Regions from separate parts of the Halanaerobium sehlinense genome, predicted to be linked through region 1. Evidence: riboswitches for the same ligand, from Rfam matches in the RefSeq annotation. Region 1 holds a riboswitch; each other region holds the start of a gene.
What was found. A riboswitch is a leader RNA that binds a small molecule or an ion and turns the genes downstream of it on or off. The one in region 1 is predicted to bind cyclic di-GMP.

Region 1 (7,900 bases):
GGAGAAAGCTGTTGATAGAATGGAAGAAAACGCTGAAACTGTAGAAGAAAGTGTTGATGCAATTAATAGTACTGAAGAAGTTTTTGATCAAATTGAAGCAGCATCAGACCAATTTAGAAAAATAGTTAAAAAGTTAAAAAATAATTCTCAAAAAATGGCAAACAACAGTGATTATCTTGAAAATTCAATGAGCGAAGTCGCATCTGTAAGTGAAGAATTTGCTGCCAGCAGTCAGCAGGTTGCAGCTAATGGGGAAGAACAACTCGCAGCTACTGAAGAAATATCAAGCAGTGCAGATAGGTTGGCTAAAATAGCTGAAAATCTTGAATCTGATCTGGACAAGTTTGAATTATAAAGTAGCTAACTTTCACCTTGCTAACTTATTAAAGTAAATATTACTTATTTTACCGTCCCTTTTTCTCGGGACGGTTTTTCTATCCTATGATACTGGTAATCAATGATTTATAAAGGGATTTAGATAGTTGTATAGAATATAATTATTAATAACTATTATTATTTCAGGATAAGCTGTAATGTGAGGTGAGCAAATATGAAAGAGATAAATATGATACTGGATACAATTGAAACTCAGGTCTGGTATCTAAAAGATCCTTTTACTTATGGAAAAGCAAATCAGGCCCACGCAGAGTTTTTAGGAGTCAATAAATCAGATATAGAAAATAAGGAGTTAAAAAATTTTATGTCTGATAAAGAGGTTCAAATATGTAGTTTGAGCAATAAAAAAGTCTTTAATAAAAAGAAAAAGATTAAAACAGAAGAATGGTTAAAGAATCATCAGGGTGAGAAAAGATTACTTGCAATAACTAAAAATCCTAAATTAAATAAAAATGGGCAGGTGGATTATGTCGTCTGCTCAGCTGAAGATATTACAGATCAAAAAGAAAAAGAATATGTGGTTAAAGAGTTGCATAAGATAGCTGTAGAATTTAAGGATTTAATAAAAGAAAAAGAAATATGTAAAATGACTGTAAAAGCAGCTGAAAGCCTCTTAGAATTTAATCTCTGTAATGTTATACTGGCAAAAGAGGGAGAATTTATACCATTAGCTTCTTCAAGTGATTTTAAACAGGATAAAATATCAATTTCGGAAAAGAGCATAGCTGCTAAAACTTATAATGAAGGAAAAAGTATTATTGTTGATGATATTCATAATAGCTTTGAAGCTGTCTCTATAAAAAATATTTTTAAATCAGGGATAAGCATTCCTATTGGCAGCTATGGTGTTTTTCAGGCAGCAGCTTCTGAAAAAAATGCCTTTAGTGAAAAAGATTTAGAACTGGCAGAAATTTTAATATCTCATGTTACAGCCTCACTGGATAGAATATATGCCCAGGGAAAGATAAAAGAACAGAAAGATTTTCTTTCAACAATTTTAGAGGTTCAAAGTAGTCTTGTTATATTAATAGATTCTAAAGGAAAAATAATTCTTTTTAATAAAGCTTGCGAAAAACTTACAGGCTATAAAGAAGAAGAGGTTAAAGGCAAGGAAGTTTTGGATTTATTTATAAAAGAAAAAGAAAAGCAGGAAATTATAAAAAAATTTAAACTACTAAAAAATGAAGACTATCCTAATGAACATGAAAATTACTGGCTGACAAAAGATGGAGAAGAAAAATTGATTCTATGGTCCAATAATATTATTTTAAATAGTGAGAATAAGATAAAATATATTGTAGCAACAGGTATTGATATAACTGAAAGAAAGATTCAAGAAGAAAAACTTAAAGAACAAAAAGCATACTTTGAACAGCTCTTTAATAATTCAACAGAGGCAATAGTTCTTTTAAATAAAAGTCATCGGGTAATTAAGGTTAACAAAAAATTTGAATCTTTATTTGGATTTAAACAGTCAGAGCTTTTAAACAAGAATGTTGATGACTTTATCCTACCGGAAGAGTTATCAAAATCGGGCAAAAAATATACTGAGGATGTTAAAAAAGGAAAAAAAGTTGAGGCCGAAAGTATAAGAAAAACAAAAAATGGTGATAGGATTAATATTCATCTGCAGGGCTTTCCAATTAAATTAGAAAATGGTCAGATTGGAATATATGGATTGTATAGAGACATAACTGAGAGGAAAAAGAAGGAAAAGCAGATAGAATATCTTTCTTTTCATGATGAAATGACCGGTTTATACAACAGAAGATATTTTGAAAATGAATTAAAAAGATTAAGTTCTTCCCGTCAGCATCCACTAACAATTGTGATTGGAGATTTGGATGGACTCAAAAAAATAAATGATAATTATGGGCATAAAAAGGGTGATGAATATCTAATTAATACAGCAGAAGTATTGAAAAAAACTGCCAGAACAGAAGATATAATTGCCCGCATAGGCGGCGATGAATTTGCTATGATTTTACCCATGACCAATTATCAAGAAGCAAAAAGTTTTTGCCAGAGACTACAGAAAAATATTAATCAATTTAATAAAGATAGAGACTTAGAAAAACCTTTATCAATTTCATTTGGGTTTGAAGTTATGATAGACGAAAGCAGCAGTTTAGATAAAATTTTTAACAAAGCAGATCAGAATATGTATCTAAACAAGGGCAGAAAGTAGTTTCATTATAGTAAATGTCGATGACTGGAAAATTAATTTAATTCGAAATTTATTTGATTAAATTAAAATGCTTCCCCCCTTTTTAAACTTTACCCTTATTAAGCTGAGTGATATAATAAACTTTAGATTATTATTTCATAAAATTTTTAGAAGGTGATTAAAGTGCTTTGTGACACACCGTGTTTTCTTAATTCTCTAGCATATAAGAGTGTGATTTTGAATAAAGATCTAGAAATAATTTTTATAAATGATGATTGGAAGAAATATGTTTCAAAAATCGAAAAGAATATAAAGAACAATAGTGTAGGCTTAAACTATATAAAACTTATTAAAAAAATCAAAAATGTCTCTGCAGAAATAATTTCAGATATTAAATCCGGGATTAAAGCTGTTATTGAAAATAGGGAAAATAAGTTTGAGCTAGAATATCCGGATGGTTTACTTAAAGAGGATGCCTGGTTTAAACTGATAGTAACGCCCTTTGCTGCGGGAGTATTAATTATGCATGAAAATATTACTGAAAGAAAAAATGCTGAATTGGCTTTAAAAACCAAGGAAAAACAATATAAAAAAATCTTCAATAGTGCTCCAATTGGGATGCTGGTTGAAGATTCAGAAGGTAATATTCTGGAAGTTAACGAGGAATTATGTGAAATGACTGGTTTCAGTAAAGATGAATTAGTAGGAGATAATATTTTTAATAAGTTAGTTACTGAAGAGCGAATTGAACAGGCCAAAAAACATATCGATACCATTTTAGGAGGAGAGGACTTAGAGTTTAATCTTGATAATATTAATAAAAATGGAGAGCATTATTATACTCATTTTAAGGAAACTAAGATTAAACTGCCTGATAGAGGAACTGGTATTTTATCGATGCAGGTAGATTTAACAAAGCTACGAATTAAAGAAAAGAAGCTTGAGTACTTAAGTTATAATGATCAGCTAACCGGACTATACAATAGAGCTTATTTTGATCAGGAGTTAAAGAGGCTTAATAATAAAGATGAGCTGCCATTAAGCATGTTAGTTATTGATGTAAATGGTCTGAAGATGATCAATGATGTTTACGGTCATTTAGCTGGAGATAAATTAATAAAAAAAGCAGCAGAGGTGCTTAGGTCAAGCTTGAGAGAAGGAGATGTTTTAGCTAGATTTGGCGGTGATGAGTTTGCAATTATTCTTCCCCAAACTTCTAAAAAAAATGCTGAGAAAATTGTAAAAAGAATTAGGGAAGAAAGCAAGAAGATTGATGTTGAGGGGAATAAACTTTCTTTTGGGATTGGTTTAGCAGTTAAAAGCAATTCTAAACAAGATATTAAGGAAATATTTAATAAAGCTGATAAGAATATGTATGAAGATAAATTATTGAAGAAAAATAATTTATAAATAGTTGATTGTCGAAAAAAGTTAAATTTTGTCTCAAAATTAGTGTTTTATTTTGTAAAAGTATGTTATATAATTAACATATAATTAATTTTATTAAATATTTGGCAAAATCATTGAAAAATGATGACGCAAAGCTATGGGTCTAAGGAAATTAAGTCTATGACTGCCAGGTTGCCTGTGATAAAAATGTTACAGTACTGAATAAATACTACGCAATTAAGCGAGAAGTATTTATTTTTTTATTAATAAAGGAAAATTATTACTTTTATTAATAAAGATTGTTAATAAGGCGGCCTAACAATTTCTTGACTTTAAAACTTTTTACTTGGAAAAGATGATTAGACTTTTAGCTTTGTCTCAAGTGTTTTATTAATTAATTAATTAAAACATGACAAGGGGAGAGTAAAATGTTTAAAAGCTTAAAAGGGAAAATGGTTCTTATCATTGCAGTTATGATCTTGGTTTTGATGGCTGGTACCTCTATTGCATTTAACTATTTTATTAGTGATCTTATCCAAAGTTCGACAGCTAACAGCTCATTGAACAGTGCGGAACAGAATGCACAGATTATTTTCGAATGGCTTTCTGGCTTAGAAACTCAAGTAGAAGACTTTTCAAATACAGAAAAAATTAAATCTATGAACTGGCTAGAGCAGTCTGAATTCTTATCGCAGATTAACAACCCAAATATAGAATCTATTTTAATTGTTGATACTAATGGTGCTGGAAATATCTTGAATGGGGGTAGTATTGACATTAGTGATCGCTTATACTTTCAAGAAGTATTATTAACCAAGGAGACAGCTATCTCTATTCCTATGACAAGTAGAATTTCTGGTGAAAAAGTTATTGTTATTGCGGCCCCAATAATTGATAATAATAATCTGCTTGGAGTAATGGGAGCTACAGTAAAAAGTGAGTATTTACAGACTTTAATTAAAAATATGGAGATTGATGGTTTTGGTTATGGATGGATCATTGATCAAGAAAAAAGAACAATAGCTCATCCAGATGAACAGTATATAGGTAATACAGATGTTTTAACAGGTCAGACCGAACTTCAAAACTTAACAGATAGAATGATAGAAGGTGGGTCTGGAACTGGAGAATATACATATACTGGAGTGGAAAAAGAATTGGCTTATGCTCCAGTTGGGATTGGAGGTTGGGTTGTAGCTATGACAGCAGATGAGAGTGATGTTTTAGCAGAATTGGTTACTTCCAGGAACATGAGTATTTTGATTGCTGTTATTGCTGTAATCATAGGTATGATTACAACTTATTTTATAGCCAGATATATTGCCAATCCAATTTTAAAAGCAGTCTCTATGGCTAATGAAATTTCAAAAGGTAATTTGGCACTTGATGATGTTAAAATAGATAGAGATGATGAAATAGGAACTTTAGCTTCTTCCTTGAATAAAATGAAAGAAAATTTAAATGAGATAATTACTAAAGTTACAGAAATTGCTGAGAATCTTTCAGCTTCAAGTGAAGAACTTTCAGCCTCAGGTGAAGAAGTAGCAACTGCAGCAACCCAGGTTGGTCAGTCTATTCAGCAGGTTGCATCTGGAGCAGAAGAACAGTCAGCTCAGGTCGAAGAGACAACAAGCAAAATTGATGAACTGATAGATCAGATTCAAAATGTAACTCTGATGTCAAGAGATATGGAAGACCAGGCAGATAAGGTTATGAATAATATTGCAGACGGTAATGATTCAATAGAAAACTCTGTTGAACAGATAGAAAATGTTAGGGGTAATACTAAAGAGGTAGCAGGAACAATAAATAATTTGGGAGATTTATCAAATGAAATTGGAGAAATTGTGGAGTTAATTAACAATATCGCTGCTCAAACTAATCTTTTAGCTTTGAATGCTGCTATAGAAGCTGCCAGAGCAGGAGAAGCTGGAAGAGGGTTTTCTGTTGTTGCTGACGAGATAAGACAGTTAGCAGAAGAATCAGAAGATGCTACAAACCAGATTGGCGGCCTGGTAAAAGAGATTCAAAATGGAGTTGGAGCTGCAGTTAATCGGATGGATGCTACCGAAGAAGTAGTAAATGGCAGTGTTTATGCGATTAGAAATACTGGTAAGTCTTTTGAAGAAATTAATTCAGCAGCTGTAAGATTAAGAGATTTAATTGAAAATATTAATGATCGCTCAGAAAGAGTAAGTTCAAATGGTAAAGATGTTGAAGCAACAATTAGAGAAATAGCTTCGGTTAGTGAAGAAGCAGCCAGTAATGCAGAAGAGGTAGCAGCTGCCAGTGAGGAACAGAGTGCTTCTACTGAAGAAATTGTGAATGCCTCAGAAGACTTAACAAAAATGGCTGTTGATTTAACAGAAGTGATCAATAAATTTAACTTGTAAGTCTTAGCTATATAAACTTTATTAATACATTTTAGAGACCAAACCTTTTTAATAAGGTATGGTCTCTAAAAATATAGTCAGCTAACTTAATTTAATAAATTAAAGCAATAAATGATTTTTAATGGATATAAAGAATTAGTTAATAGTAAAGTTGTTGCCTTAAATAGTTTTTTATTAGAATGTAAAACAAAAATAAGAAAAGAAAGATTAAAAAGGGAGTGTTAATCAGTGAGTGATAATGACAGTAGTATATATAAGAATATGTCAGAAGAATATTTTGATTTTCTTGATAAGGCTCCTATAGGAATTTTTAGAACTACCTTCAATGATAAAATTGAGTATATTAACTCCAGCATGGCAGAAATGCTGGGAGCTAAAGATGTTGAGCAAATTTTAAAAGAATACAAATATCTTAGCAAAGATTTTTATGTTGATTCGAAAAAAAGGCAGAAACTTTTAGAGAAATTAAAAAAAGACAATGAAATCAAAAATTTTGAGTACCAGGCTTATAAAATTGATGGTAAAAAATTATGGGTAAGCATGAATGCAAAAGTAGTTTCTGTTAACAACAGTGGTGATACTAAAATCGAGGGTTTTGTTATTGATATTACAGATAGAAAAGAAAAGGAAATAGAGCTAAGAGATCAAAAAGAGGAGCTTGCTTCATCAAACGAACAGCTTTCTGTATTTAATGAGGAAGTTATGGCAATGAATGAGGAGCTGGAACAGTCATTTGAAGAAATAAACTTACTTAATCAAAGATTTGTAAATATGGTTCAACTTGTATCAAATATTGAAAATAAAACTTATATTAGTGAGGAAGAATTCTTTTCTGACCTGTTAGAACATGCTATTGAAATTGCACCTGAAGCAGACTATGGTAAAATGGTTATTATAAATGAAAATGATAAATATAAGTTTACAGATGCTGTAGGTCATGACATTGAATTGTTAAAAGAGTTAGAAATAGAAAAAGATTTACTTTATAATTATAAGGGTAAGAAAATCTATAATACTAAAGATTATTTTCTGAATTTAAATAAGATGGAAAAACCTCAACGAGAGATCTTAAAAAAAGCTTTAAAACCAATTAAAGATTCGCTTTATATAAATATTACTGTTGACAGCCAGGTAGTTGGTAGGTTAGCTCTTGATATTAAAAAAAATAGCAGTGGTGAATTCAGTGATATCACTCGTAAGATTATAGAGTCTTTTTCCACACTGGCTTCTGCGTTTTTTGCATTCAAAAGATTTGATAATTTACAGACCAATTTCACCAGGGAATTAATAACTTCTATCATTAAAATCATGGAGATGTATGATCTATATACAAAGGGACATTCAGAAAATGTAGCAGAAATAGCTTCGGCAATTGCCAAAGAGATGGATCTCCCCAAAAAGACAGTTAAAAACACTTATTGGGCAGGTCTTGTCCATGATATTGGTAAGTTATTAGTGCCTTTGGATATCATAAATAAAAATGGTAAATTAACTGATAGCGAGTATAAATTAATAAAAAAACATCCAGTTTGGGGTAGTGAAGCTTTATCTGATT
Region 2 (7,900 bases), 700 kb from region 1:
ACCTTCATGAACAAGTGATAATTTAGGATTGGGCTCAACCCCTCCTAATTCAACATATTCGACACCAGCTTCTTCCAGAGATTTTATAACTTTATCATAGGTTCCATATTTTTTGATACTGCCCCCACCATAATGGAGCAGCACCTTAGAACCATGTTTGGCTGTATATTCTCCTACCTCTTCTTCTGTTCCTTTACCGAAAACTATCTTTGTTGTATTCTGATAAGTAAAATTCTGCATTTAAAAAAACCCTCCTATTAGATTAAAGTTTCTAATTGTAAAGCTCTGCTAAATTTAAATTTTAAAAATTAATAATTTGAAAATGTTTTCACTTAATAAATGACTAACATCTAAATTATATCATAAACTTTTTACATAATTCCATTAAATATTAAAATTAATTATTATTTTTTTTATCAGGATTAGCTTCAGATTCAGCTTCCTTTTGCTTTTCAGTTGAATTTTCGGCTTCCTCTTCCAAAATATTATCTCCAAACTCTTCCACACTTTCTCCAAATTCTCGAACTCTGTTGAAGAAATTAGCCAGCATTTCAGCTCGATCAGTAATATAACCATCTGCACTAAACCAGGAAAATATTTTAAGCTGCCAGGAACGATTAATCACATAAGGAAAAACAAATAAGCCTCTTTTATGAGCTGCACCAATATACCAGGGGAAACTCACATGACCTTTAGGACCAATCCCATCTGCAACTTCTTCTGTTAGGTCAAGCCAGCCCTGCCAGCGCCTGGGTGAAACAAAATTTCTTTTCGTTAATAAAATCCTTGGTGAATCAGGCCTTAAATCCGCTAACCTTTTAAGACTTGCTGGTGAAAAAGAGAGAAATAAAATGTGGGGAGCTTCAGCCTCTGCTTCAAAAATTTCTTTTTCTGCTAAAAGTTCTACAATCTCTTTCTCAATTCCTTCATATAAATAAGGACTTTTTAGTTCTAAGGCAAGACCTATCCCTGATTCAACCGGGTTAACAAAGTCTAACACCTGCTCTAAAGTCATAATTGTCAGATGGCTGTATCCATCACTTGCTCTTTCTGGATATTTAACATTAAACCAGGCCCCATAATTTAAAAGTCTTAATTCTTCTAAAGTAAAGTTCTGCAGATCGTAATTATCACGATCTGGAAACATAGATTTTACATTAGTTAAACGTAATAAATTTGTATCATGAAAAATGACCAGTTTACCATCCCTGGTCCTCTGGATATCAAGCTCTATATAGTCAACACCACTTTCAACTGCTTTTTTAACAGCCGGTACAGTTGACTCCGGTGCATTATATGATGCACCTCGGTGGGCAACCAGAACTGGATAATCAAAGTGGTATTTCTCTATTATTTTTTTCCCTAATCTAGAAGGACGAATTAAATAATATAATTCGAAATAAACGAAGGCAAAAATTAAAATTATAACTGTGACAATTATAAATACTTTAATCACTCCACCTCCTTAAAAATTTCCCCCTGATTAATCATAAATATACTGCGCATATAGTTTATTATTTCAGTTAGTTCTTTAACTTTTGCTTGAGGAATTTCAATCTCTCTTTTTTGATTTTTTAAATGACCAACTTTAAGCAGTTCTTCAATTTCTTTAATATATAGCTGACCATCTTTTAATAAGTGGGGGGTTTCATGCAGAAATAGAATTGGATCTTCCTGCTCTAAAAATAAGGATCGCCCTACAAACTGATCAGGTAGTTCCTTAAAACCCAATAAATCAAGTACAGTTGGCGCGATATCAGTTGTAGTTCCCTCCCGCTTAGAAATTTCAGGCTGCAGCTGTGGATGTTTAATAAATAATGGAATATGATAAGGAGTTTTAACATTACGCCAGAGAGTAAAATCTCGACCGGATTCATATTCCAATGTTTTGATCTCTGATTCATGATCAGAATAAATAACCAGAAGTGTGTTTTCCATTATCCCTGCTTCTTCTAACTTATAAACAAAATTCTGAAGTGCTTTATCTAAAAAACTAATAGATTTAAAATAGTTATGGACTAAATTATTATTAACTTCTGCAAAATCTTCCACTGCATTTTCTGGATAAAAATTAAAAGGTGTATGACTGGTTAAAGAAATCAAATAAGCAAAAAAAGGTTTATCCTCTGCTGCAGCCTCTTTAATTAATTCTGTTGAAGCATCAAAAAAATCGTAATCATTTATCCCAAGCCCTCTCTCTTTAGGGACAGGAAAATTTACTTCTCGAAAGGTTCTCTGACTGTAAAAATAATCAAATGCCAAATCTGGATATGCTTCCGCCCGGTTGAAAAAATCACGGTCATTGTTGTGAAAAGCCAGTGTTTTATATCCTCTTTCTTTAAGCAGCTGTGGTAAAGAATGAAAACGACTTAAATCAATATCTCTAAAAACATAGCTTCTATTGACCGGATAAAGCGAAGTTAAAGTTGACAAATCAGCATCAAAGCTGCCGTTAACCTTTTGCGCATAAAAATTTTCAAAATAAAGACTTTCTCCTTTTAAACCATTTAAAAAAGGTGTAACCTGCTTACCCTGCTGTTCATAATCAATTATTTTAGCATCAAGTGATTCAACCTGAATTAAAATAACATTTGTATCCTGCGGCAGAGTTTTAAAAGTGCTTAACTGTTTTTGTTTTTGATAATATGGTACATCTTCTAATTCAGGTCTTGGTTTTTCTTCACTGCGGGTAAAATAACTATAAGCTTCCATTGTATATAAAGGAAGAATTCCATAAACGGTAGCCAGATAAGAGCTGCCAGATTGATAAAGTGCAGCTGGACTTAGATCCCCCATAATCAGACTGCCTGCAAAAACCTGAATCAATAAAAGCATAACAACTACAGCAAAAATTGTTAAATTTTTATTAGATAAACTATTAAAAGAACGATCCCATAATCCCATTTCAGTAATTGATTTTAAGTCAGGTAGTGAATTAAAACCAAACAAACCCAAAAGAGCAAGGTCCAGAATTATAATCAAATCTCTAAATTTAAAAATATGAGTAAACAAAACCTGGTACATCGAGAAAGTTCCAGTTCCCTCTCCTGCCGAAAGGTCGCTAATACTCAAAAAGTTACCGAAATAGCGATTATACCAGTAATTAACGACAAAGAAAAATGAAAAAAGAAAGAGCATGAAAAACAACCTCTGTCTTATCTTTTTTGAAATAAGCAGAGGCTCTATAAATTTCAGGTAAAAAGTTACAAAAAATAAATTTCTAATTGTTAGTGCTGTCAGTGAAGGAGCATAAAAAATCTGCAGCATCAAATAATTGTATTTTATTATAAATGCCAGAAAAAGTATTAGAGATAAATACTGCAGTCTTTTTTCTAATTTATAATTATCAAACACTTATACTCCTCCCAGGTTTTTGGCATAATATCTTTTCGCTATAATCATATCAGATAATTAATTCAATGAAAAGTAATTTTTTAACACATAAAATAAAAGGATTTTAAGTTAAAATCTAGAAGTTGTATAATATATAGAAATGAATTCTTTCAGTTAAAAACACTCTAATTTAATAACAGATACAGAAAGGAAAAATTATGGACAAAAAAAAGATTATATTTTTAGCCTTATCAGCAGTAATTTTACTGCTTTTTTCTCTAAGCTTCAATACAACAGCTCAAAACCTAAAAGTTCATTTTATAGATGTTGGCCAGGGTGATTCGATTTTGATTGAAGAACCAGGGGGGCATAATATTTTAGTTGATGGTGGTGATCGAGCAGATATAGTGGCCGCTCAAATAATTAATTATCTAAAAAATCGAAACATCAAAAAGCTGGATTATATAATTAGCACTCATCCTCATGCTGATCATATCGGAGGACTGGTAGATATTATAGACAGTTTTGAGGTCACTGCTGTCCTTGACAGTGGTAAAGTCCACAGCTCTAAAACTTATGAAGATTATTTAATCAAAATAGATCAGGAAAATATTAATTTTGATACCCCTCGTCAGGGAGATAAATTAAATATTGGAGATATTAAAATTCACTTTCTACACCCAGACCAAAATCTTGATCAGTACGATTTAAATAATTCTTCGCTGGTTTTTCTCTTGAAATATGGTCAGCAAAGCTTCTTATTTACAGGAGATATTGAAAAGGAAGTAGAAAAAGAATTGTTAAGAAAAAATCCAAATCTAAAAGCTGATATAATCAAGGTTCCTCATCACGGTAGTGATACTTCTAGCTCAGCAGCCTGGGTAAAAAGTTTAAAGCCAAAAACTGCAGTAATTCAAGTTGGCTCTGATAACAATTATGATCACCCAAAAGCAAAAATAATTAAACTGTACCAAAGCACAGGAGCCAATCTATTTAGAAATGATTTAAATGGAAACATTGTAATTACAGCTGATGGTAGAAACCATACCGTAAAAACAGAAAGAATTTCAGATAATATAATAGCTGGAGCAGAATTTGATTCAAAAAGTAATAATGCCCCAAAAACAGAAACAGCATTGATCAATATTAATACAGCTGAGGCGGCTGTTTTAGATAAGCTCTGGGGAATTGGACCAGCAACAGCTAAGAAAATTATAAAATATCGAAGTGAACATGGTCCTTTTGAAAAACTTGAAGAAATCAAAAAAATTAATGGTATTGATGATTATAAATTTGATCGCTGGCAGGATAAAATAACTATCAATTAACTTATTTGGATGGTGGGGATAACTAATGTTAAATAATTAGAGAAATTAATCTAGATATCAATAACTACTAAATAGGAGGAATGATCAAATGAAAGTAACAGTTGATAAAATTGAAAATGGAAAAGCAAGACTTTTAATTCGACCTCAGGAAAAAGAAGATTTTTTTCTACCAGTATCAGAACTTCCAGCAGCTGCAGAAGAAGGAAGCATCTTAGAAATCAGTTTCAAATTAAAAGAAGATGAAAAAAAAGCTGCCGAAAAAAGAGTGGGCAGCCTTTTAGATAAGTTAAAAAAGAAACAGAGCTGATATCAGCTCTGTTTTTCTCAGTTATTTTAATATAAAATTGGTTCTATACTAAATCTTAAATCAAAACCTAAATTATTCCTTCCAATTTTCACTTTAGGTCTATGATCTAAAATATATTTCAGATCAAAACTTATTTTTTGAATACCTTGTCTTCCTAGAAATTTAGCAGTAGTTGAATTTAGTTTTTGCCATTCTAGATTACTTTGATCACTCTTTTTGATCATTAATTCGGAATAGATATTTCTATTATTCAATCGTAAATTCCAGTCTGCATTACTAAAAACTTCAATCACCAAAGCATCTTCAACAATTATTTCTCCAGCCTCTTTATAATTATCTATTAAAAATTTATCATTAAAATTCTTAAGCTCAACAATATTAACTTTTTGAAAAGGCGGTATTGCTGCACTTACAGAAGCATTTTTTTCAATTTGTAAATCTTCACCACTAATAGATTCTGCAAAAACGACTATAGAAAAAAGACTTAAAGCCAAAATTAATAAAACAATAATCTTTAAAATGCTTGCTTCTAAATTAAATTTCATTATTTCCTCCTTTTAGCAGCCGGCTATCTCATATTGAGATCCTCAGCTTTGTGTCCTTACCTCACGATAAGTTTACCTTTTATAAAAGAAGCTATTAAATTCTTTTATTAGCTTATATTATATATAATAAAATTCTTATTAGCAATCTTTATTTTGCTAAAATATCACTTAATTCTCTAGCAAATCAAATGAACAAAAATAGGCTGATTAAGGCCTACTAAATTAGATTATTTTTGAATAATAACAGCTTTATTATTACTGCCTCTTTGTTTAATCACAGCATTATCACGATCAGAAAACTGCTTGATCACTGCTCTATTGCTTTCTCCAATTTGAGTTATAGAAGCACTATTCAAATTACCATTCTGTACAATTAAAGCACTATTTCCGCTGCCAATTTGCTTAACAGAAGCTTTATTATCCGCTTCACTATTTATTTCAGTCTGATTTTCCATTTCTGAATCCCAAGAATTTTGAATTGAGTAGCCTAATCCACTAAATTCTTTTTGAAAACTCTTTTCCCAGCTGCTTTTAGGTTGAGCTGCTGCCGCTGTACTAATTCCTAAAAACAATAACAGTGAAATCATTAAAACAAAATATTTTTTCATTATAAACCCCTTAATTAAATTATTCAAATTCTCTTTTCAAGTCAATTTTTAGATAACGAACTAGTTTAATTATAACAGAACGAGTCAGATTAGTGAAGATAAAATTAAAAATTATTGTTTTGAGCAGTTAAATTAATAGTCTCATAAAAAAATGATGGTAAGTTTTTTATAACCTACCACCATTTATTAAATCTATTTAATTATTACTATTTAATTTTTGTTTTTAGCTGTTTATGGGCGCATTGATTCAAATAGCAGTTTAGAGAATTCAGTATTCTGCATCATACCATTAAATGCTTCTGCACCTTCACCATAAGCAAATACTGGGACTGAGTTAAGAGTATGCCCCCCAGTAGAAGAATTAGCTCTAATATAAGTGTTAACTACTCCTGCCTGATACTCATTAGCTATGATTGAACCAATTTCATATCCTACAAGATATGAATACTTAATATTTCCTTCATCATCAAGAATTAGTTCATTGAATCTAGCAACTTCTGCATCAGTTAAAGAGATATCAGCATATTCTTCAAAAACAGACTTAACACTTGCTGCAGTATAACCCTTACCATTTTCTTTTCTAGTCATTTGAGAAGCCATATATTCTGGAGAAACATCGATATTCATTAAAGCTTCTTTATTAATTGGCTCAGTTACAGAAAACCCTAAAGTTTCATGGTCTGCAGTTACAATTACTAAAGTATCTCCATTCTCTTTAGCAAAATCAACTGCTGCTTTTACACCTTTGTCAAAATCAAGAGTTTCTGCTACAACACCAGGAACATCTGCTGCGTGTGCTGCATGATCAATACGAGCTCCCTCTGCCATTAAGAAAAATCCATCTTCATCTTCAGATAGGACTTCAATTGCTTTTCTTGTCATGGCTTCAAATGAAGGTTCTTGTGACCCAAGATCATCACGGTCATTAATATAGTTCATATAAGATTCATTAAAGAGCCCCAGCAGCTTTCCATCCATTGCAATAACTTTTTCTAACTGAGTTTTATCAGAAACATACTGATAACCCTCTTTCTTTGCCTTAGCAATCAAGTCTTCTCCTGCTTCTTCTTCCATGAAATCTTCACGGCCACCACCGAGCATTACATCTACACCATTTGCAATAGCCTGTTTAGCAATTGCTCCACCCATGCCTCTATCTTCAACTGAGGCGATAAAAGCAGCTGGTGTTGCGTCAGTTACCATATTTGTACTGATAACTCCTGTAGCTTTGTTTCTAACCTGAGCAAAGTCTAAGACCGAATCCAGTTCTGCACCATTTTTGTTCATGGCAATTGCACCATTATAAACCTTGCGGCCTGTTGCCATTGCAGTACCAGCTGCAGCTGAATCTGTTACACCTTCTGTAGAGCTGGTCATCATTATACCTGTTTCAGGCAGTTTCATTAATTCCAGTTCATGATCCTTGCCACCGGCGAAATAACGGGCCATATCAATCTGACCAATACCCATACCATCACCAATTAAGAGAATGACGTTTTTTACTTCAGCCTGTGCTGCTCCAGTAAAAGCCAGAGCTAAAACTAAAAACAAAGTCATACCCAGCATTAATTTTCTTGATTTTTTAAACATAAATCTAAATTCCTCCTTTAAATTTTTGTTTGTCAGACGACTGATGTCTGTCTATTTAATACTATTCAATACAAGTTATTGAAGTCCTTCTTTTTTTCTGATTTTTTTGTGAATTGCAAAAAAATAGGTACCCTGCATTTTCACAGGATACCCAGGTTAAACTTAGATTTTCAAATTTAAGAACTAATT
Region 3 (7,900 bases), 650 kb from region 1:
TTTTGGCATAATTTATACCACCGGAATTAATATAGTTATTCGCCTGCTGCAAATTAATAAATTCCTGCTGGATTTCCTTCTTCAAACCGGGATCAATTTTATTTTGATTAGCAATTTCTAAAGTCAATTTTTCTACTTCTTCATCGTCTAAGTGTTTAAAGATATCAGAAGAAATTTCTGGTCCCAGTGATATTAAAAGTATTGCTGCTTTCTCTTTACCTGTAAGTTCATCTCTCATAATAATTCCCTTTCAATTTTTAACATTTATTATTCGTCTAAAAGCCAGCTACGAATTAGTTTGGCTGCATTTTCTGGGTCTGAATGAATCATTTGTTCTAACTCTCGTTTCATATGAGCATCTTTTTTCTGTTCACGGTCTGGTTTAAATAATGATTCTAATTCATCTTCATCATCTTCAACTGACATGTCTAAATTAGCTCCTGGTTGAGTCTGCATACCATTTCTTCTGACCAGATAAATAATTAGACCTGCACTTATTAATAAGACAAGTGCGATCAAAGCACCATAGATATACATTCTTCGCCTTTCTGCTGCTGCCTGATTTGCTCTTGCGGCTTCTGCTTCTTGCTGTAGTGAGTTATCAAAGTTAACTGCAGCAATATTTAAAACATCTCCCCGGTCCTGGTCATAACCAATAGCAGCAGCTACCGCTGATCTTATTTGATCGAGCCTTTCCTCATCTACTGTTTGGTCAACCATTACTGAGACTGACAGCTTTTTAACATCTCCTGGTGCATAAACATGCTGTTCAATTCTTTCATTTATTTCATAATTTGTTATTCGGTCTTCACTCTCATAACTTGCAGCTCCAGCATCATCCCCTGCCTGATACTGAGGGATGTTTGCATCAGTTCCCGGCACTCCTTGAGCACCCTGAGCTCCCTGCTGACTACTAGTTGAAACTTCTTCACTTCTAACAATTCCATTTTCATCCACTACTGGCGTATATGTTTTACTTTCAGCCTGCCTCTGGTCGAAATTTAAATCAGCATAAACCTCCACCGCAAAATTGTTTGGACCTAAAACTCTGGTCAAAAGTGAGTTTAGGTCATTTTTTAAAGAAGCTTCAAATTCTTTCCTAAGTACAAAATTCTGAGGATCAACACCCTCTCTACCTAAATAATCATTATTTGAAAGCAAATTCCCATTAGTATCAACTATCGTAACCTCTTCTAAAGGTAAGTCCTGCACCCCACTGGCAACTAAATTGCGAACTGCTTCGATTTGCTTCTGGGTCATTCTAAAACCAGGTTCTAGTTCTACTAAAACAGAAGCAGTAGCAGATTTTTCCTCATCTAAAAAAAGACTTTCCTGAGGTGGGGTTATCTGAACTCTGGAATAACTAATACCCGAAATTGACTGAACAGAACGTCCCAGTTCTCCCCCAAGAGCACGGTAGTAATTTACTTTCCTTTCAAACTCGGTTGTCCCAAATTCACTTTGATCAAAGATTTCAAATCCTACTACTCCCTGATCAGGTAAACCGGCAGAAGCTAAATCCAGTCGAAGTCGATAAATATCTTCTTCAGGAACTAAGATTGTATTACCCTGACCCCCTAATTTATAGTCGATGCTGTTTTCATCCAGCCTTTCCACAATTGCTGCCGAATCGGTGGTGCTTAAATCAGCATAAAGTGGCTGGTAATTAACAGCACTACCTCTAAAAATTAAGTAAGCAAAAGCTAAGGACATTAAAACCGTCAGCACTATAATTAAAATTTGAATGCTCTTATTTAATTTTTTCCATAAGGTGCTGAGTTCTTCCTTATATTTTGCAAACATCTCTTCCATCATAAAACCTCTTTCTGAATTATTAATAACTATAAAAAATCATTTAAAAAAACATTATTACAAAGTCAAAAATTAAACCTGGAGACGCATGATTTCTTTATATGCATCAACAGCTTTAGATTGAACTGTAGTAGTTAAATTAACTGCTATTTTTGCTTTTTCAGCTGCGATCATTACCTGATGAATATTATCAGTTTTACCAGCAGCAAAATCAGCTGTTATCCTTTGTGAATCTTTTTGCAAATAATTAACTTCTGTTAGCTTTTCTTGAAAAAAATCGGAAAAATTTTTGTTTTCTGGTGCCTGAGCCTCTTTACTTTGCTCGAGTTTAAAATTATTTGCAATCTGAATTGGATTAATAATATTGTTCACTGTTTTCACCTCTTCTTAACCTTAAGTGCTAATATTTAAGGCACTATTTGCCATGCTTTTATAATTTGAAATCGCCTGAACATTAGCTTCATAACTCCGACTGGCATCAATCATATTTACCATTTCAGTCATCACACTGACATTCGGCAGCTCTAAATATCCATTTTCATCAGCATCAGGATGATCAGGTCTATACTCTACCCTAAAAGGGGAAGGATCTTCCTCGATCGAACTTATTTCAACACCTGCTTGAGAACCGCTGTTGCTGCCCTCAGCAGAATTTAGTCTGCTGAATTCACTATTGATTTTTTCTCTAAATACTGCAACTTTTCTTCTATAAGTATTGCCATCTCCATCACGAGTGGTTTCTGCATTAGCGATATTACTGGAAATAAGATCCATTCTCAATCTCTGAGCTGTTAATCCAGAAGCACTAATATCAATTCCTTTAAACACTTTTATTTACCTCCCTGATTTATTACCTGATTTAAAGTCGAAAAATGACCTGCCGCACGCCGGGTCATTACATTATAATATATACTGTTTTTAGCCATTTCTGCCATTTCGTGGTCAATATCTACATTGTTTTGATCATTTCGGAAACTGCGGTTATTTTTGGAAGTCGTGATCTGGGAAGTGTAATCTCTTCGAAAAGGAATATGTTTTTCATTAGTAGTTTCAATTGAAAGTTTTTTTGAATTTTCACTGTCTATTTTTTCAGCCAACATCGACTTAAAGTTTATATCCTGCCGTTTATAATTAGGTGTGCCGATATTAGCAATATTATTAGAAATCAATTCTCCACGTTTAACGGATCCATCGAGAGCACCTGTAATGATTGATAAATAGTTATTAATTTTCCCCACCCCCTAAATCAAAATATACATAAAATCGGCCTTTAGTTTTTTCTAAAGGCCACAGATAATTTAATTAAAACAAACTTTAAAGTCATAGTAATAAGATAACTATAACTATGATAAAGTAATTTTTCATTCTAATTATTATGCAGCCTGGCAGTCATAACAATAATTATTGTTTTTAGACCCAGAACTTTGCGTCACTGCCTTTCGACAGTTTTGCCAATATTTATTTGAAAGATTTTAATTAAAGTAATTTTTCTAAAGATTCCATTACTCTATCTTTTTTAAATGGTTTTACAATAAAATCTTTGGCTCCCATTTCAATTGCCTGAATAACAATTTTCTGCTGGCCCATTGCACTGCAAACAACTATCTTTGCTGATGGATCAATATCCTGAATTGCTTTTATTGCCTCTAAACCATCCATAACCGGCATTGTAATATCCATAGTTACAATATCAGGCTTTAATTCCTGATAAAGCTCGACAGCTTCTTTGCCATTTTCTGCTTCACCAGCAATTTCAAAATCGTCCTTAAGAATATTTTTTAGATTTAAACGCATAAAAGCAGCATCATCTACTATTAAAACTGAATTCATATAAGGTTTACCTCCTACTAGTTCTTTATACTGCTATTGTTAATAATAACAGATATATTTTTTATTTACAAGAAAAAATTATTAATTAAGTGTTAAATTATGATATTTTCTTTATTAAAGGCGGTTACTCTAACTTTGCCATCATTGAGATGAAAATACATTGAACGTCCATAATCCTTTGCCAGGTCTGAACCAATAATTCTTATATTTTCATTTTTAAGCACTTCTTTTACCGCTTTAATATTTTTCTGGCCTATCTGCATCACAGACTGGCCCCCTTCTGTCTTAAACATCCCTGCTCCCCCAACAATTTTTGCTTTTAACCTTCTTCTTTTAGCCCCTTTTTTAATCATTTTTTCTAATAAAAATGGAACAGCAGTATCAGCATATTTGGCTTCCGTTTTGTTGCTCCCCTTACTTTTTGGCAGCATAACATGAGCAAGCCCACCTATTTTAGTGTAGTCATCATAAAGAGCTACTCCTATGCAGGAACCAAGACCTAAAATAACAAGCTGGGCATCTTCCTGATCTACTGCCCAGTCAGCCATTTTGACTATTGTTTTTTTTTCAACTTTTTGCTCAGTACTAATCAAGGCTATCACCCATCAAATGCTGGAAAAGAATATCAATTGACTCTTCTTCTGGTATGAAAAAATAATATAATTCCAATTTTTCTTCCGAAATAATAAATTCAGTTTCCAGCAAGATTATCTCATCATCACTCTGGTTGTAATCTATGACTGAACTACTAAGCACAGCTCCCGCCATATCATAGGCTACAGCTGGTAAGCCCTGGCTCAAATTTAAGTCACTAAAAATATTTATTGCCTTTAAGTAAGCTCCACTTAAAATATTTCCCAGTTCTCTTAAAGCAGAACTCTGTATTTCAGCTGATGGTAATTCTCCCTCGCCAAACATAAGGTGAAGGATCTTTTCCACAATCTGCATCTCAAGCACCAAAAGTATTTTCCCAGAAATTTCTCCATCAAAATTGATCAGTGTACAGGAAATATAATCCTCCTGATCTCCTGTGATTTCTGGAAGATCTGTTATCGGCATTAGTTCAATTCTCGGAACTGTTATATCGATTTTTTTGTCAACCATTGTCGAAAAAGCCGTTGCTGCATTACCAGCACCTATATTTGCTATTTCTTTTAAGATATCTTTTTTTGCTTTATCTAAATTCATAACCTGCCCCTTTATGAGTTAACAACATTATCTTCTAATTTCTGAATTTGGTCCATTTCTTCTTTAGTTAAGACACTTTCCAAATCAAGAATCATCAGCAATTCTTCACCTTCAGTTCTACCAACACCTGCTATGTATTTACGATCAATCTTTTGCGCAAGTGAAGGCAAATTTGCAATTTCTTCCCCATTCAGCTCTTTGATCTGTTTTACTTCTTCAACCATCATTCCTGCTGTTAGATTTTCTAATTCTACAATGATGATTATCCGATTGGTATCACTTTGAGAACTTTCCTCTTTTTTTATATTTAATCTAAGCTCTAAATCTATAACAGGAACCACCATACCACGCAAATCTATAAGTCCAGCAATATATTCAGGGCTTTCTGGAACTAAAGTTAGCTCTTTACTTGATAAAATTTCTCTGGTTTGTTTGATATTAACCCCAAATTGCTTGCCAGCAAGAGTAAATATGATATATTTTTCCTGTTCTTCTTTTTTGGTATTATTGTTCAACTGCAATATAATTCACCTCCAAATTTTTTATGATCTTTTAAGCAAAAAGTGTTTTTTCTAAATCAAGAAGAATTAATAAAGGCTTGTTATCACGAGCCCAAACACCTCTTAAATAATCTTCTCTAATCCCCTTTTCAAGTTCTGGTGGTGGAGCTATTTTTTCTTCTTCAACCCAGGCGATACCTTCTATATGATCAACCTGAATACCCAGAAGCTGTTCTTCGCTTTCTACAGTTATTATCCTCTGCTCAGAGTCTGCAAAAAGATGCTTATCAATATGGTCTTCAATCCCAAATCTCCGGCTGAGTTCGATTACCGGCACAATTATACCTCTTAAATTAATAACTCCAACAACATAATCAGCTGTATTTGGTACTTCTGTTATCTTAGTCTCTTTAATAATTTCTCTTGTCTTATCTATCTTTATTCCATACTGTTCTGCATCAATATTAAATACTACATACTGATTTAAATCAGACTTGCTGTCCTGAGCAGCCATTGAAATAGATTTTTCTTTATTTAAGGACATTTTTTCACCTCTTTAAGAAATTTTAAATTCATTAACCAACTCTTTTAACTCTACTGTCATTTCGGTCAGACTTCCAACTGCGTGATTGAGATTGTCAACTGCTTCTGATTGTTTCTGTACTGATTCTGAAATCTGATCACTATTTACAGCCTGCTCTTCAGTCACTCTTGAAATATCTTTACTGCCACGGTTGAGTTCATCAACAGCTTCAGCAGTATCTTTAACCTGAGTTACCACATCTTTTATTTTGTCTGTAATATGGTTAAATGACTTTCCAGTACTTGCTACAGAATCTGCTCCAGCCTTAATTTGAGAGTTCGTATTGTTAATTACTTTAACAGCATCTCCAATTTCCTGCTGAAGGTTATTTACAAGACTTTTTATGTCATCAGTTGAACCTTTTGTTTCTTCGGCTAGATCTCGAATCTCGTCAGCAACAACAGCAAAACCTCTGCCTGCATCTCCAGCTCTTGCTGCCTCTATTGCAGCATTTAAAGCAAGCAAATTAGTCTGTTCAGCTATAGCAGAAATCATATTGACAATTCCATTTATTTTACCAGCAGAAGTATTTAGATTATTGATTTTATCAATTGATTCCGCTGAAACATCAAGAACTTTTTCCATTTCTTCTTCTGTCTTCTGCATCTCCAAAAGACCATTTTTGGCGAGTTCATTTACCTCATCAGTGTGTTCAGTTATCCCCTGAACATTATCATTAATACTCGAGCTTGTCGAGGAAAATTCCTGAGCTGAGGCAGCTACTTCTTCGATGGAAGCAGAAAATTCTTCGATGGAAGCTGCTACGTTATCAACTGCAGAACTAGTTTCAGCTGCAGTCGCTTTTAAATCAGTCCCTGTTTTCTCAGTTTTAACTGCAGAACTGCTGATATTGTCAATCAGCTTTTTAATATTATCTACCATTCTATTAAAGTCAGCTGCAAGTTCTCCAATTTCATCATTGTTTTCAACTTCAGCTTTTTCAGTTAGGTCTCCATCAGCAATTACATTGACGGTGTTTCGAAGCTCTATAATTGGTTTAGAAATATATCCTGCAAGGTAATAAGCAACTGCTGTACCAATTAAAACTGCAATTATTCCAATAATTAAACTAATATAGCGAAGCCTGATTAACGGGCTCAAAACATTTTTGTTATTGGCTTTAATCCCAATTGACCAGTCAGCATTATTTAAAGGAGCGTAAGCTACCCCACTGTCAATTCCCATCAAATTATAAAATTCTATCTGACTTAAGTCGTTCTGCATATTATTAAAAAGCTGTTCCATCTCTGCTCCACCATCAGCTAAGAGCTGCTGGTTACCTATGTATTTTTCATCTTCATATGCGAGAAGGTAATTATCCTGATTAATAATAAAACCATTACCGCTGCCATTAATATTTAACGTTGAAGCAAATTCATTCAATTTATTAAGAGTGATGGTTCCTCCAAAAAATGTTATAAGTTTTCCTTCTACAAAATATGGTTCAATTATCATAATAACCTCTTCAGTTCCACCAGGCTGAGTTAAAGGATTACTGATAAAAATTTCTTCACTATTTAAAGCCTGCTGAAAAATCGGATTATCGGAAAAGTCTAAGTCTTCTTCGGTACTGGTTATACTCATCGTTCCTTCACTATCCAAAATAAACATTGAGTTGAGATATTCATTGCTTTCAACTATATTTTTAAAACGCGCATTATTACCCATCTTGTAATAAAGATCTCTTGCTAAAGCTGTCGGTAAATTAACCCTCGTATCAAACCACGCATGGTCAACATTTTCTATTGCGTTTACTCCCTGGTCAATTACCATATCTAATTGGGCAGCACTGCTCTGTATTTTATCTAGGGCAGAATCATAGATGCTTTCTTCTAAAATATTTTTTGTTTGAAAATAAGTAATAATTGTAGAAAGGGTGATTAATATTAAAACCAGGAGACTTATTATTATAATAAGTTTTGTTTTAATACTCTGCCAGTCTATTTCTTTGATATTCATTTTCATTTAAGACGTCCTCCAATATTTA
Region 4 (7,900 bases), 1.3 Mb from region 1:
ATTTACTTTAGGCAAAATAAAAGATAATTCAAAAAATTAATAATATAAGCTTTAATTAGATATTGACTAAAAATTATGGTATACTTTAAATGAATATAATTAAATTACTAACTTTTATCAGTTTTTAGGAGAAAATTCTCTAACTGAAAATACTTTATTAATAATTTCTACCTTATTTATCTGGGTAGAATTTTATTAAATATAAATACTTTCTATTATTAAAGAATTAAAGAAGGGAGATTAGAGAATGTCGAAAAAATTTAAAAGAGTTTTAGTGGCCAATCGTGGAGAAATAGCAATTCGAGTAATTAGAGCCTGTAAGGAGTTGGGCATTAGAACTGTAGCAATCTATTCTGAGGAGGATAGAACCGCCCTCTTTAGAACCAAAGCAGATGAAGCTTATCAAATAGGAAATAATAAGGGGCCTATTGAGGCTTATCTGGCTATTGATGAAATTATTGATTTAGCAATTAAAAAGGATGTTGATGCAATTCATCCTGGTTATGGATTTTTATCTGAAAATCCCGAGTTTGTAAGACAGTGTGAAAATGCTGGGATTAAGTTTATAGGACCTGATGCAGAAGTAATGGAGAAGTTAGGTGACAAGATTAAATCTAAAATTTTGGCACAGGAGTTTGGAGTGCCGACTATTCCCGGCTTAGAAAAACCGATTAAAAAAGAAGCAGAAATCAAAAAATTTGCTGAAAAACATGGGTATCCTTTAATGCTCAAAGCTGCTGCCGGTGGTGGTGGTCGTGGAATGAGGATAGTCCGTTCTGATGATGAATTAATTTCCCAGTTCAGGGATGCCAAGGAAGAAGCCCGTAAGGCCTTTGGAATTGATGATATTTTTGTCGAAAGATATCTTGAAAATCCAAAACATATCGAGGTTCAAATACTTGGGGATGAGCATGGGAATCTTGTCCACTTATTTGAAAGAGACTGTTCAATTCAGAGGCGTCATCAAAAACTTGTAGAATTTACTCCTGCAGTTGCTTTAAGTGATGAAAAAAGACAGGCAATTCTTAAAGATGCCTTAAAATTATGTGAAGGTGCAGGTTATAAAAATGCTGGTACAGTAGAATTTTTAGTTGATAAATATGACAATCATTATTTTATAGAGGTTAACCCAAGAATTCAGGTGGAACATACTGTCAGTGAAATGATTACTGGAATTGATATTGTCCAGAGTCAGGTTTTGATTGCTGAGGGGTACAGACTTGATTCTGAAGAAATTAATATTCCTAACCAGGAATCAATTAAGGTTAATGGTTATTCAATTCAGTGTCGGGTGACAACTGAAGACCCGGCAAATAATTTCATTCCTGATACAGGGCGTTTGGACCATTATCGAACAGGTTCAGGTTATGGAATTAGACTTGATGGAGGTAATGGCTATACAGGTGCTGTAATTAACCCCTACTATGATAGTCTGCTGGTTAAAACAATATCCTGGTCCCGAACTTTTTCAGATGCAATCAGAAAGGCAATGCGCTCAGTTGAAGAAATGAAAGTTCGCGGTGTTAAAACTAATGCTTCATTTTTAATAAATGTTTTAAACCATGAAGAATTTCAAAAAGGAACCTGTGATACCGGTTTTATTTCCAACAATCCTGAACTGCTTGATGTTAGACCTGGATCTGATCAGGAACAGAAGATTTTAAGTTATCTTGGTGAAAAAATTGTTAATGAAACAAGAGGTAAAAAACCAGAATTTGATGTGCCCAAGGTGCCTGAATTTGAAAAAATTAATGGTTTGGAAGGTACAAAACAGATCTTAGATCAGGGCGGTCCGGAAGCAGTTGTAGACTGGATTAAAAATAAGGAAGAAATTCTTTTAACTGATACAACTTATAGAGATGCCCATCAGTCACTGATGGCAACCAGAATGAGAACTGTAGATATGGAAAAGATTGCAGAAGCGACTTCTCATTTAGCCAAGGACCTATTCTCACTTGAAATGTGGGGAGGAGCAACCTTTGATGTTTCTTATCGATTCTTAAAAGAATCTCCCTGGGAAAGAATTGAACGTCTACGAGAAAGAATACCTAATATTTTATTCCAGATGCTTTTAAGAGGTTCAAATGGTGTAGGATATAAGAACTATCCGGATAATGTAATTCGTAATCTGGTAGCAGAAGCTGCTGATGCTGGTATAGATGTCTTTCGGATTTTTGATTCTCTAAACTGGCTGCCAGCAATGGAAGTTTCTATAGATGAAGTCGTTAAACAGGGTAAAATTGCTGAAGTTTCAATGTGTTATACAGGTGACATTTTGGATGATAAAAGAGCTAAATATGATCTGGATTACTATGTAGATTTAGCTAAGGGAATAGAGGAAATGGGAGCACATATTCTTGGAATTAAAGATATGGCTGGACTTTTAAAACCATATGCTGCCTATGAATTAATTAAAGCTTTAAAAGCTGAAATTTCTATTCCAATTCACCTGCATACTCATGATACAAGTGGTAATGGTGGAGCTACCCTTTTAATGGCTGCTGAAGCAGGAGTTGATATTGTGGATACCGCCTTTAATACAATGGCAGGATTGACAAGTCAGCCACCACTTAACTCAATTGTAGCAGCTCTAACTAATACTTATCGTGACCCAGAAATGAATATTGAAGATATTCAGAAAATCTCAAATTACTGGGGTGCTGTTAGACCCGTTTATTCCCAGTTTGAATCTGAGTTAAAGTCAGGTACAGCCGAAATTTATAAATATGAAATCCCTGGAGGTCAGTATTCTAATTTAAAACCACAGGTAGAGAGTGTTGGTTTAGGTCACCGTTTCAAAGAATTTAAGGAAATGTACCGTAAGGTTAACTTTATGTTGGGTGATATACCAAAGGTTACTCCTTCTTCTAAAATGGTAGGAGATTTAGCAATCTTTATGGTTAAAAATGATCTGACACCAGATAATATCTGCGAAAAGGCCAAAAATATGGCTTTCCCGGATTCAGTTGAGGCTTACTTTAAAGGTATGCTTGGTCAGCCTCCTGGAGGTTTCCCGGAAGATATACAGGAGATCGTTCTTAAAGGGGAAGAACCGATTACAGTTAGGGCTGGAACTTTACTTGAGGATTATGATTTTGAGGCAGCTGCAGCTGAACTAAAATCAGAATATGATTTTGAACCAACTCAAAAGGACCTTTTAGCATATGCACTTTATCCAAAGGTCTATAAAGAATATTTAGATTACCTTGAAGAATATGGTGACCTCAGTCATATGGGTAGTGATGTATACTTCCATGCGCTACGTGAAGGTGAAACAAGTGAAATCAAAGTTGAAGAAGGTAAAACTTTAGTTGTCAAATTATTAGAGATTGGTAAAGTTGACGACCAGGGTTTCCGCAGACTTGCTTTTGAGGTAAATGGTTTTAGAAGAGAGATAAAAATCTATGATGAAGCAAGCACTGCCAAAGCTGATTCTGCGGTTAAGCAGATGGCTGATCCTAATAATGAAATGGAAATTGGAGCCAGTCTTCCCGGTAATATTGTTGAAATTTTAGTTGAAGAAGGGGAAGAAGTTGAAGAAAATCAGAGCTTAGTGATTATGGAAGCTATGAAGATGGAAACAAATATAACTGCTCCTGCAGCTGGTACAGTTGCAGCTATCCATGCTCAGGCAGGTCAGCAGCTTGAATCAGGAGAATTAATCTTAGAGTTAGAATAAATATAGACTTAGAATATATATAATAATCAGCTTAAAGTTTAGCTATAAAAGTTAACTAAACTTTTTGACTTAATTACCCGTCTGAATTCTCAAATTTAAAGAGAACAGGCGGGCTTTCTTATTTAAAATATTTACTGCTTTTTAAATTTGCTTGATTATGTTAAAATAAGATTAGAAGAACTTAATTAAAATTTATAAACTAAAGCTGAGAAAGAAAGGGGGAAGAGATATTATCTAATCAGATAATTATCTCAAATTTATGTATCACAAAAAAACCAGTCTCGGTCTTGATGAAAATATCGAGTCAATTTTAGCCTATGCAGGTATCTGGGTTACGGGTTTGATTTTTCTATTTATTGAAAAGAAAAACAATCATGTTCGTTTCCATGCGATGCAGTCATTAATCACCTTTTTTTCCTTGTTTATAGCTTCTTCTTTAATTTTAGTAATTCCGGTAATTGGGGTTATGATTTCTTCTTTAATAACTTTTGTTGGAACTATTCTCTGGTTTTTACTGATGTATAAAGCCTACAATGGTGAAGTATTTAAGCTGCCTTTTATAGGTGATTTAGCAGAGGAATTAACTTTTGGTGAAAGTTTTAAAGAAAAAAATTAGCTAACTAAAATTATAATTTCAAATAAAAAATTAGTAATAAAAAAAGCCTGTAGAAATTAAATCTCTACAGGCTGCTTAAATTTTATTTAATTTTTTTCAGCTGTCCAGGGGGTAAATCACTTTCATCTGTATCATTTTCCTTTGGATCTCCAGGTGGCTGTGGATCAAGTCCATTACCAACACCATTATTACCCTTTTCTTTTGTAGGTGGATCTGGTTCTTCAGGGTCTTCTGGGTCATCGATCGGATCTATTATTGCCAGTACAGAGAGAGTTAAACTAAATACAAGAACCAAAACCAAAAAAACTGCCAGTAAACGATTCCAGCTTTTCATAAGATAACCTCCTTTTTATAGACCATAAAATTAAGGAGAAGATCTGGCAGCCTGGCGGCCCTAAAAGGGTCCATAGCTTTGCGAGACATTTTTGCAAATGTTTTGCTTTTTGGATGCTCCTTCATATATATAATTATATTACTAAGATTAATATTAGTCAATAATTTTAATTCTAAATTATAAAATATTTTACAGGATTTGATTACTTAATATAGAAATATTATTAAGAGGCTAGATCTGCTTTTAAATAAATACTAAAATAAAAAAGGGGATAATGATGCATAAACCATCTAAAAGATTTGTTTATTTTACGATTCGTTTCATTCTTGTCCATGTTTTAATTTATATTTTCATAGGGGTTATTTTTAAAAACTTTGAAAATTATGTTGTCTCATTTACTAATATTGATGCTTATTACGATTTTAAAGCATCAGAACCTGAACTTTTTAGGATAGCATCAGTTTTTCAAATTTTTAGAGGTGCTATTTTTGCCTTTATTTTATATCCCTTTTATGACAATATTATTAAAAGTGATTATGCCTGGCAAAAATTATTTTTTATAATCTGGGGTTTTTCCTTTATAGGAGCAGCTGCTCCCATACCGGGTTCAATTGAAGGCTTAATTTACACCAATACTACCTTAGTTGAACATGGAATTGCATTAGTTAAATATACAGTAGAAATCTTTGTTTTTTCCTGGTTTTTTGTAAAATGGGAAAATAGAACTGAAAGAGACTACAGTTAAATTTGGAGGCAGTAATGGCAAAAAATATTAAATTTATTCATACAGCAGATATACACTTAGGCAAAAAATTAAGCTGCAATATTCCCTCTGAAACTCAGGTGGATAAAGTTTTATTTGATGCAACTGAGCAGGCTTTTCAAAATTTAGTTGAACTGGCAGTGACAGAAAATGTTGATTTTATCTTAATTGCAGGAGATCTTTATGACAGAGAAGCCAGATCAATTAAATCCAGTCATTTCTTTTTAGAGCAGGCTGAAATCTTAAATAAAAATGACATTAAAATATTTGTTATTTCTGGCAACCATGATCCAGCAGGGATAGAAAATGAAGTTTTTGAGCTGCCTGAAAATGTTAAATATTTTTCAAGTGATAATGTGGAAAGCTATGAATTTTTAAAGAACGGAAAGTTAGCAGCCAGAATTTTAGGGCAGTCTTACAGACAAAAATTCGAGAATAGAACAATGTATAATTATTATACAGCACCGGACAATTCAGTCTTTAATATTGCTCTCCTGCATACTGCTTTAAATAAGGATAATAACCGTTATGTACCTGTAACTAAAAGTGAGCTGTTGACTAAAAATGAAATACATTATTGGGCTTTGGGACATATTCATCAATATCAAAAGCTCAATCATAAACCATCAATAAATTTTTCTGGTACTCTGCAGGCTCATGATATTAGTGAAGAAGGTAATAAAGGAGCTCTTTTAATAGAAGTTGATTCTAATTTAAAAGTTAAAGAAAAGTTTATTCCACTGGCTCCTGTTGTTTTCAAAAAAATCGAAATTGATTTAGAAAAATATGAAGAACTTGATAATATTAGTCAGCTGCTGCAGCTTTTAAAGATCAGATTGGACAAATCTATCGAAAATCTTAGACTGAAAAACGAGTCTCAAACTTTTAAGACTAAGGCTGTGATAGTTCGATTATATATTAAGGGTAGAACTGGAATTCATCGACATCTAGATGCTAATCGAGATGAGCTTGAAGAAACACTTTTAAAAGATATCAGAAGCAGATTTAGAGGAGAAAGTCCAAATCTCTGGCTGCATTCTTTAGTTTTTAGAACTACAGCTCCTATAAAGAATTTAGAAGAGCTTAAAAAAAGCAGTGAACTTTACCAAAATATTGACCAGTTAATAAATGATATTTTAACCGATCCAGAATTAAAAAGGGAATTAGCTGCTGAGTGGGGTCAGATCTGGCAGGGAGATCAGAATCCCGAAGATAGGGAAAATCATAAATTTTTTGCGGATCAAAAAATACGGGCAGATATTTTAGAAGAAGCAGAAAAGATAATTATATCTGAATTAATAGAAGGCGGAGATTAAATGTTTTATAAAAATATTTATATTCGTGATTTTGGAATATTTAATAACCAAAATTTAGAGGATATTTCTAATAACCTGGTTGTAATTGGTGGTCATAATAGAGCCGGCAAGAGCAGCTTTTTAAAACTTTTGCGCCATCTACCATTTGGTCTGCCACAGAATAAGTCAATTCCTCCAGCCAGCAATCAATATTATATTGAGGCTGAAATTGAGAGAGATTATAGAAATTACAGCTTGTATTTAGAGGGTTATGCTGCCCCTAAGATTTTAGATGAAAAACAAAATAAAGTCAAAGCTCCAGAACTTTTTAATTACTTAGACCAGCTGAGCTACCAACAACTTTTTACTATTACCCTTGACGAACTGCAGCAGTTATCTAAAATTGCAAAAGGTAAAAAGAGAGAAAAACGCTTATACTCAATTCTTCTTGGTGCTGGTCTGTCAGAATTAGTTAAAGTTCCAGAGTTGGCAGATAAATATTATAATTATGCTAAAAATATAGGAGGTACTCTTGGTGATCCTTCAGTTGCTTCATTTAAGCCCTATTTTAAAGAAATTGAGGAAGCTGAGTCATTAAGAGATCAGGCATTATTAGAGATTAAAGAGTTTAATCAAAAAAAAGAAGAATTGAAAGTTTCAAAAGATAAACTGGAAACAGTAGATAAAGAAATAACTGAAAGTGAAAATCAAATTTTCCTGCTTGATCTGCTCAAAAATAATTATCCTACTCTTACAAAAATAGAGAATTTACAGGTTGAAATAGAGCAGTCATCAGTTAAGGAAAATGAAGAATATCTGGAACTTGAGCAAATTGAAAGTTATCAGCAAAAACTTGTTTCAATAAAAAACAAAATGAAATCTAATAAAAATGATTTATATAAGTCAATAAAAGCTAATAAATTAGATGATTTTCTAGAATTTATAAAAAATAATAGCTCCAAAATAAATAATCAGCAGCAAAAAATTGACCTGATTAATGAAAAAATAAAAAATTTAAAAAAACAAAAGAACAAAATTAGTAATGAATATCAGACTTTAACTCTAGAACTAGAAAATCTAAATTACAGCTGGCAGCAGCCCTTAATAAAGCTTGATAAAATAAATTTGGATTTAATTGAAACAGAAAAGTTTAATGATAATTTAAGCAGAAATGAAAGTTTAAAGACAGCAGTAAATAATATAAAAGGAGAAA

Region 2: linked by a shared signal. The riboswitch ahead of ACZ446_RS10870 (hypothetical protein) and the one ahead of ACZ446_RS00390 (methyl-accepting chemotaxis protein) in region 1 are both predicted to bind cyclic di-GMP.
Region 3: linked by a shared signal. The riboswitch ahead of flgB (flagellar basal body rod protein FlgB) and the one ahead of ACZ446_RS00390 (methyl-accepting chemotaxis protein) in region 1 are both predicted to bind cyclic di-GMP.
Region 4: linked by a shared signal. The riboswitch ahead of ACZ446_RS06730 (hypothetical protein) and the one ahead of ACZ446_RS00390 (methyl-accepting chemotaxis protein) in region 1 are both predicted to bind cyclic di-GMP.

The regions. Positions count from the first base shown of each region.
Region 1 covers NZ_AP042442.1:74,730-82,629, forward strand. Annotated here, with positions in the region: gene ACZ446_RS00375 (methyl-accepting chemotaxis protein) at 1-355, shown strand, start outside; gene ACZ446_RS00380 (PAS domain S-box protein) at 551-2,584, shown strand; gene ACZ446_RS00385 (sensor domain-containing diguanylate cyclase) at 2,801-3,973, shown strand; cyclic di-GMP riboswitch class I at 4,067-4,152, shown strand; gene ACZ446_RS00390 (methyl-accepting chemotaxis protein) at 4,381-6,345, shown strand; gene ACZ446_RS00395 (PAS domain S-box protein) at 6,574-7,900, shown strand, end outside.
Region 2 covers NZ_AP042442.1:2,229,784-2,237,683, forward strand. Annotated here, with positions in the region: gene ACZ446_RS10845 (iron-containing alcohol dehydrogenase) at 1-240, opposite strand, end outside; gene ACZ446_RS10850 (glycerophosphodiester phosphodiesterase family protein) at 398-1,456, opposite strand; gene ACZ446_RS10855 (LTA synthase family protein) at 1,453-3,354, opposite strand; gene ACZ446_RS10860 (MBL fold metallo-hydrolase) at 3,552-4,661, shown strand; gene ACZ446_RS10865 (DUF3006 domain-containing protein) at 4,750-4,968, shown strand; gene ACZ446_RS10870 (hypothetical protein) at 4,995-5,513, opposite strand; cyclic di-GMP riboswitch class I at 5,525-5,600, opposite strand; gene ACZ446_RS10875 (hypothetical protein) at 5,741-6,121, opposite strand; gene ACZ446_RS10880 (alkaline phosphatase) at 6,353-7,711, opposite strand; gene ACZ446_RS10885 (aldo/keto reductase) at 7,888-7,900, opposite strand, start outside.
Region 3 covers NZ_AP042442.1:2,272,773-2,280,672, forward strand. Annotated here, with positions in the region: gene fliG (flagellar motor switch protein FliG) at 1-238, opposite strand, end outside; gene fliF (flagellar basal-body MS-ring/collar protein FliF) at 268-1,812, opposite strand; gene fliE (flagellar hook-basal body complex protein FliE) at 1,885-2,184, opposite strand; gene flgC (flagellar basal body rod protein FlgC) at 2,206-2,646, opposite strand; gene flgB (flagellar basal body rod protein FlgB) at 2,643-3,050, opposite strand; cyclic di-GMP riboswitch class I at 3,186-3,275, opposite strand; gene ACZ446_RS11095 (response regulator) at 3,289-3,642, opposite strand; gene ACZ446_RS11100 (chemotaxis protein CheD) at 3,735-4,235, opposite strand; gene ACZ446_RS11105 (chemotaxis protein CheC) at 4,228-4,830, opposite strand; gene ACZ446_RS11110 (chemotaxis protein CheW) at 4,842-5,351, opposite strand; gene ACZ446_RS11115 (chemotaxis protein CheW) at 5,383-5,874, opposite strand; gene ACZ446_RS11120 (methyl-accepting chemotaxis protein) at 5,887-7,878, opposite strand.
Region 4 covers NZ_AP042442.1:1,398,708-1,406,607, forward strand. Annotated here, with positions in the region: gene ACZ446_RS06715 (hypothetical protein) at 1-27, shown strand, start outside; gene ACZ446_RS06720 (pyruvate carboxylase) at 248-3,679, shown strand; gene ACZ446_RS06725 (DUF4870 domain-containing protein) at 3,939-4,295, shown strand; gene ACZ446_RS06730 (hypothetical protein) at 4,378-4,629, opposite strand; cyclic di-GMP riboswitch class I at 4,672-4,746, opposite strand; gene ACZ446_RS06735 (hypothetical protein) at 4,904-5,374, shown strand; gene ACZ446_RS06740 (metallophosphoesterase family protein) at 5,389-6,708, shown strand; gene ACZ446_RS06745 (AAA family ATPase) at 6,709-7,900, shown strand, end outside.